One region of the Serratia sp. OS31 genome, then DNA from elsewhere that is predicted to be linked to it. Evidence: predicted binding sites of a transcription regulator. Region 1 holds the regulator's gene; each other region holds the start of a gene.

Region 1 (3,137 bases):
AGCTATTTTGGCCCCGAAGCCAATGACTTCGGCCTGCTGCAGCAAAGCTTTCTCGACTACGGCAAAAACGGCACCGGCCGCTCACGCAAGTATCTGCATACCTACGATGAAGCGGTGCCCTATAATCAGGTTCCCGGCACCTTCACCCCCTGGGAAGCTTTGCCGGCACCCACCGACATGCTGTTCTACGAAGGATTGCACGGTGGCGTCGTGACCGAACAGATCGACGTGGCCAAACACGTCGATCTGCTGGTTGGCGTGGTGCCGATCGTCAACCTGGAATGGATCCAGAAGCTGATCCGCGATACCGGTGAACGCGGCCACTCCCGCGAAGCGGTGATGGATTCGGTGGTTCGTTCGATGGAAGACTACATCAACTACATCACGCCGCAGTTCTCACGCACCCATATCAACTTCCAACGGGTGCCGACGGTAGACACCTCCAACCCGTTCGCCGCCAAGGCTATCCCTTCGCTGGACGAGAGCTTTGTGGTGATCCACTTCCGCGGGCTGGACCAGATCGACTTCCCTTATCTGCTGGCAATGCTGCAGGGATCTTTTATCTCGCATATCAATACGCTGGTGGTACCGGGTGGCAAAATGGGGCTGGCGATGGAGCTGATCATGGCGCCGCTGGTGCAGCGACTGCTGGAAGGAAAAAAAATCGAGTAGACAACAGGGCGCGGCACAACCGCGCCCCTTTATCCGTTACGCCAGGTCGCGGATTTCAAAACTGTGGGTCACGCTGGCGGCTTTGCTCAGCATCAGTGAAACCGAACAGTACTTCTCGGCCGAGAGGTTTACCGCACGCTCCACGATCTTGTCGCTCAAATCTTTGCCGCTCACGATAAAATGCAGATTGATGTGGGTAAACAACCGTGGCGCTTCTTCGCGACGTTCAGAGGTCAGCTTCACCTCGCAATCACGCACGTCATTACGTCCTTTTTGCAGGATCGACACCACGTCGATTGCACTGCATCCCCCTACTGACATCAGCACCATTTCCATCGGACTGGGTGCTTTATCGCCGGCGTTGCCGTCCATCAATACCTGATGGCCAGACGCGGATTCGCCCAGAAACGTCAACCCTTCCACCCACTTAACTCTTGCCTGCATGCTGGTCACTCCGGTTAATTTCTTAAAATCACAGTACGCTTTCGCATAGAAACTGGCAACGGAACCTGATGCTAATCATGCTGAAGCGAGACAACACAAGACACCCGCCTCACTCTGTGCTACAAACAGAGCCGCAATAAATCTTTCCGGGACACTGATTTCAGGGAAACTCCCAGGGAAAGGCTCCTTTACCGGTATGTTAACAGAATGTAGCTTGCAGCTCTCCCGGCAAGTTAATATGCTAGAGCGACAGCGTATATTTATGACACGCCTCAAAACCTGCTGATAGCCACCATTAAAACAACGGCGACAGCACGTTTTACAGGGAACTCTGACCCCTGTGACACAAGGCAGCGATAACAACAGAGGATAACAGCGAATGGTTCTCGGCAAACCGCAAACAGACCCTACTCTCGAATGGTTCCTGTCTCATTGCCATATCCACAAATATCCATCCAAAAGTACGCTGATTCACCAAGGTGAAAAAGCCGAAACGCTTTACTACATCGTTAAAGGCTCCGTTGCGGTGCTGATTAAGGATGAAGAAGGTAAAGAGATGATCCTGTCCTACCTTAACCAGGGGGATTTCATCGGCGAGCTTGGATTGTTTGAAGAAGGTCAGGAGCGTAGCGCCTGGGTTAGGGCGAAGACCGCCTGCGAAGTGGCTGAAATTTCCTACAAGAAATTCCGCCAGCTGATCCAGGTTAACCCGGACATCCTGATGCGCCTGTCTGCCCAGATGGCAAACCGCCTGCAGATAACCTCTGAGAAAGTGGGTAACCTCGCCTTCCTGGACGTTACGGGCCGCATCGCGCAAACCCTGCTGAACCTGGCGAAACAGCCTGATGCCATGACCCATCCGGATGGCATGCAGATTAAAATCACCCGTCAGGAAATTGGCCAGATCGTCGGTTGCTCTCGTGAAACCGTGGGTCGTATCCTGAAAATGCTGGAAGATCAAAACCTGATCTCCGCTCACGGCAAAACTATTGTCGTTTACGGCACCCGTTAATCACTGAAAAAACGGCGCGATGATTCGCGCCGTTTTTTTATGCCCCGATTTATCATGTGGCGCCGACTGATTTACCATCCGGAAGTCAATTACGCACTGCGGCAAACGCTGGTGCTGTGCCTGCCGGTTCTGCTTGGCCTGCTGATCGGCCAACTGCAATACGGCCTGCTGTTTTCTCTGGTTCCCGCCTGCTGCAACATCGCCGGGCTGGACACGCCCCACAAACGCTTCTTCAAACGCCTGATCGTCGGCGGTTCGCTCTTTGCGCTCAGCAGCCTGCTGCTGCAACAGGCGCTACTTTGGCAGTTGCCGCTGCCGATACTGATGCTGGGCCTGGCGCTGCTGCTTGGCGTCAGCGGTGAAATCAGCCCGCTGCATGCCCGCCTGCTGCCCGCCGCGCTGGTTGCCGCCATCTTCTCTCTCAGCATGGCTGGTACGGTGCCGCTTTGGCACGCGCCCCTGTTGTATATCGTGGGCACCGCCTGGTACGGCCTGTTTACCTGGTTCTGGTTCAAGCTGTGGAAAGAGCAACCGATGCGCGAATCGCTCAACCAGCTCTATCTGGAACTGGCGGACTACTTCGAAGCCAAATATTCACTGTTAACCCAGCACACCGATCCACAGACCGCGTTACCGCCACTGCTGGTGCGCCAGCAAAAGGTCATGGACCTGATCACTTTGCTGTATCAACAACTTAATTTTCTGCCCCATGCCAGCAATCTCGAGCAAAAGCGTCTGCAACGCACCTTCCAGGTCGCTCTGGATTTACAGGAGCACATCACCGTCAGCCTGCATCTGCCGGAAGAGGTACAAAAGCTGGTAGAACAGAGCCAGGCCGAGGCCATCATCCGCCGCAATGCACAGGTGATTGCCAACCGGCTGCGCACGGTAGCGCATGACATTCTCTATCATCAGCATTCTCAGCGTTTCAATATGGACAATGAACTGGCCGCCCTGGAAAAAGTGGCGGCGCAGCATCCGGACAACCCGGTCGGCCAATTCTGTTACT
Region 2 (3,137 bases), on a different contig from region 1:
CGAGCGTGGTTTGATCCGCATCCGTATTTCTCGCCATGTTAAGTTCTCCGTGTTTAAAAAATGAAACGGCCCTTAACTATAGACAAGGATCGCCGATCCCCGCCATCAGACTGACGGCTAAAATCAGAATACCAACTGGACTTTGGCAGCACGGCTCTTGTCACCGGCAAACGTCAGCGCCTCAGCCAGTTGACGATTGTCAAACTCGGCGGACAGCAGCGGCAGCGGATTGACTGTTCCCTCGGCCAGCCACGCCACCGCCAGGGCAAACTCTTCAACAAATCGGAAGGATCCCAGCAGATTCAACTCTTTGGCGATCAACAACATCAGCGGGAAATCCGGGAAGCTGCTTCCCATACCGACTTGCACCACCGTCCCCTTGGCGCGGGTGATCTCCAGACAGCGCTGCAACGACAAAGGGTGCCCGGAGACTTCAAAAGCGATATCAAAATACCCTTTTTCCTGCTGATAGAAGCTGAAATCGTCATTGCCGGCGTGCAGACAGCGGGATGCCCCCATCGCCTGAGCGATATCCAGGCAACGCGGGCTAAGGTCGGCGCAGACAATCTCTTCGGCACCCAACGCCTTCAGCGCCGCCACCAGCAGGCAGCCTATCGGGCCGACGCCGGACACAAACACCTTTTTCCCTTTGACTTCACCGGGCTGCCTGGCGGCATGTATCGTCACCGCCAACGGCTCGGCAAAAACCATCACCTTCTCGTCGCAATCGGCGTCGAACGCAATGCACTGCGCGCTATCAACCACCTTGTACTGGGTAAAAGCGCCGTCAACATGTGGAAAATACATCGCGCTGCCGAAAAATCGCATCTGGGTACACTGGTTTTGCTGCTCTGCCAGACAATACTTGCACTGCCCACAGGGCTTGCTGGGGTTTAACGCCACTTTCTGGCCAACGGGCAGCCGAGCCGTGTCGCTGGCGACCACTTCACCGATCACCTCATGGCCCAGCACCATCGGCTGACGCACCTGAAAACTGCCGACCTTGCCTTCCTGATAGTAATGCAGGTCTGAGCCGCAGATGCCGCCGCGGGTGATTTTCACCAGCGTGCCGCTGCCCTGGTAATCGACCTCCTGCTCCACTACCGCCACGTCATATTTGCCGTTGACCACGCAGGATTGGGTTTGAATTTTCATCATCATGTTCTCATCAGCAGGCGGTTATACCGCAGCGGACATCCCGCCATCGACAAACAGCAGGTGGCCATTGACAAAATCCGAGGCTTTGGACGACAGGAACACCGCCGCACCAATCAGCTCCTGTGGATCGCCCCAACGGGCAGCCGGCGTACGCTTGGTCAGCCAGGCGGTAAACTCTGGGTTGTCCGCCAGCGCCTGAGTCATTTCGGTTTTGAAGTAGCCAGGGGCAATACCATTGACCTGAATGTTGTAGCGCGCCAGCTCAACGCACATGCCGCGCGTCAGCATTTTCACCGCCCCTTTGGAGGCGGCATAGGGCGTGATGGTATCGCGGCCCAGTTCGCTCTGCATCGAGCCGATATTGATGATTTTACCGCTTTGACGCTGCACCATATGGCGGGCTACCGCTTGCGACACCATAAATACCGCCTTCTGGTTGACGGCGATAATGTCGTCCCAGTCTTTTTCCGGAAATTCGGTAAACGGGTGGCGTCGTTGTATGCCGGCGTTGTTGATCAGCACATCGATCCCGCCGCTTTGCGCCTCAACTTTCTCAATGGCGGCATGAATAGCCTGGGAGTTAGTGACATCAAAGGCCGCGGCATCGGCGCGGAAGCCCTCACGGCGCAGTGCTTCAACGGCTCGCTGGGCGTTTTCCTCGGTGGTCGCATTGACCAATATGTGAGCGCCGTACTCCGCCAGCCCGCGCGCCAGCAGAAAACCAATGCCCCGAGAAGCGCCGGTAATCAGTACTTTTTTATTATCCAGTGAAAATAAGTTGTTCATAACATTCCCCGGCAGTGTCATTCCGATAAGACAGGCGCCTATATCAGCGGATCGCCGCCGGCAAAAACGTGATACCGATCACTTAAAACAGTGTTACTAAAACCTGTTACCTTTAACGTGAAGCCACGCAATCTCGCGGGAAACAAACTCAACACATTTCATTGAAAAATAAGATTTTTATACTTTATGTCGTCGATTGTTATCACTAAATCGATTTGTTAACATGGCGTTATTCGCGATTTCGCCGCCCCACCCCGTTAAGGCCTCAGAATGAAGAACCAACGCGTCACGCTGCAAGATATTGCGCTGCTCGCCGGCGTGACCAAAATGACCGTCAGCCGCTATCTGCGTACGCCGGAAAAGGTGGCGTCCGAAACCGCCGAGAAAATTGCCCAGGTGATGAAGGAAGTAAACTTTACCGACGGCGATGAGGCGCGTTCGACGCAAAAGCCGCGCATTGGCGTCTTGATCCCCTCCTTCAACAACCAAATTTTCGCCGATCTGCTGGCCGGTATCGAATCCATCACTCTGGAACAGGGCTATCAAACGCTGGTGGTGAACTATGACTACAGTCGGCAACGCGAAGAAGAACATATCGTCCAACTGCTGGCCTACCCGATCGCCGGGCTGATCCTGACGGATTCGGAACATACTCTGCGGGCAGAAAAATACCTGACGGCGGCCAAAATCCCGGTGGCGCAGGTGATGGATCTGGAAGGCCCGGAAGGAAGGATCGCCGTGGGGTTCGATAACTTCCAGGCGGGTTACGACATGACCGAAGCGCTGCTCGCCAGCGGTAAACGTCAGGTGGTTTATTTTGGCGCCATGTCCGATGCACGCGACACCAAACGTTTCCAGGGCTATTGCCGGGCAATGGAAAAACAGGGCCTGACACCGCGCCAAATCACACCGCACCGTGTTTCCTCGGTGACGGTCGGCTCCGACATGCTGGCCATGGCACGGCAGCTCTACCCGGATTTGGACGCTATCTTATGTACCAATGACGATCTGGCGGTCGGAGTGTTACAGGAGTGTCTGCGGCTGGGGCTGCGGGTTCCGCAGGACATCGCGCTGTCGGGCTTCCACGGTCTGGATATCGGCAAAGCCACCACGCCGGGCATCGCCAGCGTGATCACGCCCAGGTTTGATATCGGCAAGGTCGCCACAGAGATCTTGCTGAAACGCATTAAAGG
Region 3 (3,137 bases), on a different contig from region 1:
CAACGATCACCTTGACGTTTTGCTTGGTGGCGTTTTGCAGCATGTCGTCAATGCGGTCACGGTTAGGGTAGGAGATAAACAGCCCACGCGCCCGGCGATAAATATCAGAGAAGTGCTCACAGGCCTCACCCACCGTCGGCGTGTAGATGATGGGCATCATTTCGCTCAGGTGTGCTTCCAGCAGACGATAGAACAGGGTTTCGTTGGTGTCCTGGATATTGCGCAGATAGATGTGTTTATCGCTGTCGTTTTTGAAATCCTGGTACTGGCGATAGGCACGTTCCGCTTGTTCCTCGATGGTTTCTACCGCTTCTGGCAGCAAGCCGTGCAGGTTGAAATGGCTGCGTTCATCCTCGGTGAAAGCGCTGCCTTTATTGAGCAGCGGAAATTCCAGCAGAATAGGGCCGGCATAAGGGATGTAGAGGGGGCGTTTGCTTTCGTATTCAAGTTCCATGGCTTTTGCTCTTCAACGTATCGGATAACTTTATGGGGTAGATCCTAAAAGATCGGGAAAATATGTACAGCAATTGTTATCGGATCATGAGGTAAATTGGCGCAATTATCGACGATCAAGTCCTAATTTAACTAAAGAAAGTGTTTTAAGACGTGAATGCCATTGTAATCGGCTGGCGGGGCTGGTAACAGCGGTGCCGGGCGGCACCGCCAGGGGGCAGACTTAGAAAGTGATACGGCTGACATTTTGGCAACCCAGCGCGGCCAACGTGGCGCGGGTAGCATCCCATTGGGTGAGGATGGCACTGTCGGGCTCGGCCAGCACCGCTCGAACCACTTTTTGACAGTCGCCGCCGGAGACGTTCATCAGAATCAGTGCGGCCTGCAATGGCGGCAGGCTAGGGTTGAAGGCTGCATTTTCCGCATAGCGGCCGCTATAAACCTTCCCGTCTTCTGCTTCCAGTGCGACGCCGCTGTGGGCATTGCTGTAGGGCGCGTGGCTCTGATTGGCGGCAGCCAGCGCGGCCATCTCCAGCTCGTCGGTCAGCGTCAGTTGGAAACCATGATCGACGCGGTCCATCAGCAACGTGGCGATATTCAGGTCTTTCGGGCCAAAGGCATCCGGCAGATAGTCGCCAAGGGTGGCGGGTTCGCGGCCAGGGAGGCGAATTTTCAGCGCGGTGCCGCTGTTGAGCTCGTTCATAAACTGGCGGCAATGGCCGCAAGGGGTGTAATTAACGGTGATAGAGGCCAGAGCCGATTCACCACGCAGCCAGGCGTGGGTCACCGCGCACTGTTCCGCATGAATGGTTTGTTGCATCGGCGCACCGCTGAACTCCATATTGGCGCCAAAATACAGAGCCCCGCTCTGCCCGCGAGCAATGGCGCCGACATAAAACTGCGAAATCGGCGCTAACGAGCAGGCCGCCGCCAGCGGCAGCAGAGCGAATGCCAAAGCATCATCATCCAGCCCGCAGCGCTGCTTGATAGCATCCACTTGATCCGCCTTGAGCATGGCCGGAAAATCAGGCGCATCAAAATAAGGCAGCAGGGCGGATTGCAATGTGGCGGGCAGTTCAGCGAAAGCGGTTTGAAAACGCGGGTGCATAGAAACTCTCTCTACAGGTTAACGGGATAACATTCTAGGCAGCCCGGCGTGAATAAAGTGTGATGCAAATCTCTTTATTGATGAAATCAATGCAATGAAAACCATAAATGCGAGATATATCGCAAGTTTTAGGCCTTAAGCAAACAGGTGCAGCAGCACCGGAAACAGAAACGGCGCCAGCAGCGAGGTGATAATCCCGCAGATCACCAGAGCCAGTGAACCAAATGCCCCTTCCTGATAGTCCATTTCCGCACAGCGTGCCGTGCCAAGCGCATGCGACGCGGTCCCCATTGCCAGCCCGCGTGCCGAGCGGGTGGTGATTTTCAATATTTTGAACAGCATATGCCCGAACACTGCGCCGAGAATACCGACGAAAATCACGCAAACGGCGCTGATTGCCGGAATGCCGCCGAGCGACTCCGCGACCGCCATGGCGATAGGCGTGGTGACCGATTTCGGCATGATGGAGGCGGCAATCTCCGGCGTGGCCCCCATCCATAAAGCGATGGCACCACCGCTGATCATCGCGGTCAGGCTGCCGATAAAGCAGACGGCGATTATGGACTTCCAGCGCGCGCGGATCTGATGCAGTTGTTCATAAAGCGGGTAAGCCAGCGCTACCACCGCCGGTTGCAGCAAGTCATTGAGGGTTTTACTGCCTTGGAAATAACGCTCATAAGGAATGCCGGTCAGCAACAGCAGGGGGATGATCACCGCCATCGACACCAGCAGGGGGTTCAGCAACGGCATGTTCAGCCATTGTGCCAGTTTGCGCGCTGCAAAATAGATAGCCAGCGTCAGCGGTAATGACCACCAGATTTCATGGATCATTTTTCGCCCTCCGTCGCATCCGGCTTGCCAATGATGCGGCGCTCCCGGTGGAAATAATGTGAGGTATAACCGACCACCACCAGCACCATCAGGGTGCTGACGATGCAGGACACCACCAGCGGGCCCAGATGCTCGATAATTTGGTCATAGTATTTCATCACGCCCACGCCGATAGGCACGAACAACAGCACCATATAGCGGATCAGCAGGTGGCAACCGGGTTTGACCCATTTGGCCGGCAGAATTTGGGTGGAGAGCAGGGCGAAGAGCAATAGCATGCCGATAATGCTGCCGGGAATGGCGATCGGCAGCAGAGCCGCGATGGCATTTCCGGCGAACAGACAAAGGTAGATAAGGGCGAATGCCCTCAGGTATTTCCAGCACAGAGTGAGTAGCTTGGCCATAACTTAATCCCGTTTAACCGATGCATTCATCATACAATTAAACTGTGATCTTCGCCACAAATCACACCATGAATTCTCTCTATGGCTACCATGCCTATGGGGCTGGTTGACAACCGCGATGAAAGGGGACGCACGTTTATTCTGCACTGACGATGTTGGCATTTTGCTGTTGCCTCTGCGCCAGTCGATGCCCGAGAAAAAAGAATAGCAGGCTGAACAGCGCAGCGGCAATCAACATCAGGAACATCATTTGCGGTGCGGCATAGCTGAGAATAAAGCCGCACACCACCGGATTGATGGCACCGCCCAGAGCGCTCAGGTTTTGTACGCCGTAATAGCTG
Region 4 (3,137 bases), on a different contig from region 1:
AAAAAACTTGCAGTGATGACGGTAGTTTATCGTTAAGTCGTTCGGCGATGCCGGATGATATCCGGCATCGTCATTTTCCCTTCTTTGCGCCTGTTTCAATGGCTAAGCCAGCTGAGTCGACACCCAGTTTTGCACCGTTTGACGCGCACCGCGATCGCGCAATGACAAGTAGGCGCGGGTGACCGCTGTGACAAATCCCTCGTTAGCCGCCAACTGCTCACCAAAAATAGCCGTAAGAGCCAACAGGCCTTTCACCCGTTGTTCATCATCCGGCGTTGTCGCCACTGTCTGTTGCAGCGTAGCCAACAAGGGATCGCGAATGTCGATTGGCTGTCCGGCATCATCCACGCCGCCGACATAGCGCATCCAGCCCGCCACGCCCAGAGCCAGACCGGCAAAGCTGCCGCCATGCTGCAGATGCCAACGCACCGAGTCCAGCATACGCTGCGGTAATTTTTGCGTGCCGTCCATGGCGATTTGCCAGGTACGGTGTTGCAACGCCGGGTTGCTGTAGCGCTCAATCAGCTGTGCTGCATAGGCGGGCAAATCGATACCGCTAACGTTCAGCGTCGGCGCCTGTTCGGCCAGCATCAGGTGGAGTGCGGCGCGGCGATAAGATTTATCGCCCATACAGTCGTTGATGTACTGATAGCCCCCGAGATACCCGAGATAGGCCAGGAAAGAGTGGCTGCCGTTCAGCATGCGCAGTTTCATCTGCTCAAAAGGCAGTACGTCATTGACCAACTGCGCGCCGGCCCGTTCCCAGGCCGGGCGACCGGCGACAAAGTTGTCCTCAACGACCCATTGGATAAAGGGTTCGCAGGCGATGGCGCATTCATCACGAACACCGCCGAGCGCCTCGGCCACTTCATCCAGCGTCTCTGGCGTTGCGGCGGGAACGATACGGTCTACCATGGTACTGGGGAAGCTCACCTCGCGGGCAATCCAGTCGGCCAGCGCGCCGTCGCGCGCTTGAGCCAAACCGACGATCGCGTTACGCAGCACGTGGCCGTTTTCCGGGATGTTATCGCAAGAGAGCAGGGTAAAGGCGGACAGGCCGCGTTCCAGGCGCAGGCGCAGCGCCTCCACCAGGATCCCCGGTACGGTGGAAGGCTCGCCGGGATCCGCCAGATCGGCGCGTATCCCCTGATGTTGAAGATCCAGGTTTCCGCTGCCGGGTTCAATGCAGTAGCCTTTTTCGGTAATGGTCATGGAGACAATTGCCACCTGCGGCTCCGCCAGCTTTTCCAATACGGCGCCAATCCCTTCCAGCTTGCGGTGTACGCTCTCATGTACCGCACCGATCACGATAGCCTGATTACCCGCCGCGCCTTTTTCCAGCACGCTGTAAAGATGATCCTGCTGGCGTAGCGTCCGGAACAAATTATCACCGCCGAACAGGCTGATTTCGCAAATTCCCCAGTCACCGCCCTGACGATTCAACACCCGATCGGTCAGCAGCGCCTGATGGGCACGGTGAAAGGCACCAAATCCAATATGCACCATGCGACTCTGTAATGCGCTGCGATCGTAACCTGGCTGCTGGACGGCATCCGGAAGCGGCGTGTTGGCGATAGTCTTCATGCAAAGCTCCAAGGCTGAGTAGAGGTGTTGGCGGTTAACTTAAAAAGTTATCAGACCAGTTTTTTGTGCAGAATGCGGCGCTGTTTTTGCCTGGGCCTGCACGAATTTTCTGTCGCCAGTGTAAGGCTGTAAGCGCATCAATAACATTGCCTCGTGCAAAATAAGCCAGATTCGTGAAGTGGATCAACCAATCGCAGTTTCACTTTTGACAGGGATAGGTGAAAGAGTAAGGTGAAAGATAACCGATATCTATTTTAATTTGGTATAACAAGATTGGCGAGGCCGTGCGGTCTTTCTCACTTCCGTAATACTGGGCGATTTTTTACAAGGATAAACAATGGAACAAACATGGCGTTGGTATGGGCCGAACGATCCTGTCTCTCTTGACGATGTGCGCCAGGCCGGCGCCACTGGCGTCGTCACCGCCTTGCACCATATCCCGAATGGCGAGGTGTGGCCGGTCGAAGAGATCAAGGCCCGTCAGGCCCTGTTGGCGGAGAAAGGCTTGGTGTGGTCGGTAGTGGAAAGTATCCCGGTACATGAAGAGATCAAAACCCACAGCGGCGATTACCGGCAGCATATCGCTAACTATCAGCAATCGCTGCGGAACCTCGCGGCCTGTGGCATTGACACCGTGTGCTACAACTTTATGCCGATCCTGGACTGGACGCGCACCGATCTGGAGTATTTGCTGCCGGACGGATCGAAAGCGTTGCGTTTCGATCAGACCGCCTTCGCGGCTTTTGATCTGCATATCCTGCAGCGCGCTGGCGCAGAGCAGGATTACACGCCGCTAGAACAAGAGCAGGCTGCAGCCTATTTTTCCGCGATGAACGAGTCGGAGGTTGCCAAGCTGACCGGCAATATTATCGCCGGATTACCGGGTGCCGAAGAGGGCTATACTCTCGATCAATTCCGCGCCCGCCTGGCGGAGTACGATGGGATCGACAAGGCACAGCTGCGAGAGAATATGGCGGTGTTCCTGCGTGCAATTGTACCGGTGGCCGAGGAAGTTGGCGTGCGTTTGGCGGTGCATCCGGACGATCCGCCGCGGCCGATTCTGGGGTTACCGCGCATCGTCTCTACCATTGAGGATATGCAGTGGTTCAAGCAAACGGTCGACAGCCGGTATAACGGCTTCACCATGTGCACCGGCTCTTACGGCGTACGGGCGGATAACGATCTGGTGCGGATGATCGAAACCTTCGGCGACCGCATCCATTTCACCCATTTACGTGCCACCTGTCGCGAAGAAAATCCGAAAAGTTTCCACGAGGGGGCGCATCTGCAGGGCGACGTGGACATGGTAGCGGTGATCGAGGCGATCCTCACTGAGGAGCAACGGCGCCATCAGGCAGGCGATCGCCGGCCGATCCCGATGCGTCCCGACCATGGGCACCAAATGCTGGACGATTTGAAGAAAAAAACCAACCCAGGCTACTCGGCGATTGGTCGTTTGAAGGGGTTGGCGGAACTGCGCGGGGTGGAGCTGGCGCTTAAACGCCGCTTCTTCCCTGATTTACCCTAAGCCATTAAAAAGGGGCCACGCAGGC

Evidence for each region. The regulator CRP, encoded in region 1, controls carbon source genes, mostly activating them, when cyclic AMP is high. The targets are predictions, from matches to a motif close to ATGTGANNNNNNTCACAT.
Region 2: idnO (gluconate 5-dehydrogenase) is a predicted target of CRP. The motif match lies at 2,011-2,028, and genes of this name have one in related genera.
Region 3: cdd (cytidine deaminase) is a predicted target of CRP. The motif match lies at 1,619-1,636, and genes of this name have one in related genera.
Region 4: uxuA (mannonate dehydratase) is a predicted target of CRP. The motif match lies at 1,869-1,886, and genes of this name have one in related genera.

What each region holds. Positions count from the first base shown of each region.
Region 1 covers NZ_JACJFQ010000038.1:13,368-16,504, reverse strand. Annotated here, with positions in the region: gene H5P17_RS22990 (phosphoribulokinase) at 1-672, shown strand, start outside; gene H5P17_RS22985 (OsmC family protein) at 709-1,116, opposite strand; gene crp (cAMP-activated global transcriptional regulator CRP) at 1,496-2,128, shown strand; gene H5P17_RS22975 (YccS/YhfK family putative transporter) at 2,183-3,137, shown strand, end outside.
Region 2 covers NZ_JACJFQ010000018.1:34,832-37,968, reverse strand. Annotated here, with positions in the region: gene elaB (stress response protein ElaB) at 1-37, opposite strand, end outside; gene idnD (L-idonate 5-dehydrogenase) at 124-1,155, opposite strand; gene idnO (gluconate 5-dehydrogenase) at 1,180-1,944, opposite strand; gene H5P17_RS15770 (LacI family DNA-binding transcriptional regulator) at 2,215-3,137, shown strand, end outside.
Region 3 covers NZ_JACJFQ010000002.1:45,292-48,428, reverse strand. Annotated here, with positions in the region: gene H5P17_RS02510 (NAD-dependent malic enzyme) at 1-454, opposite strand, end outside; gene cdd (cytidine deaminase) at 677-1,561, opposite strand; gene H5P17_RS02500 (CidB/LrgB family autolysis modulator) at 1,697-2,392, opposite strand; gene H5P17_RS02495 (CidA/LrgA family protein) at 2,389-2,796, opposite strand; gene H5P17_RS02490 (MFS transporter) at 2,933-3,137, opposite strand, start outside.
Region 4 covers NZ_JACJFQ010000027.1:69,362-72,498, reverse strand. Annotated here, with positions in the region: gene H5P17_RS19900 (type 1 fimbrial protein) at 1-36, shown strand, start outside; gene H5P17_RS19895 (mannitol dehydrogenase family protein) at 103-1,584, opposite strand; gene uxuA (mannonate dehydratase) at 1,922-3,112, shown strand.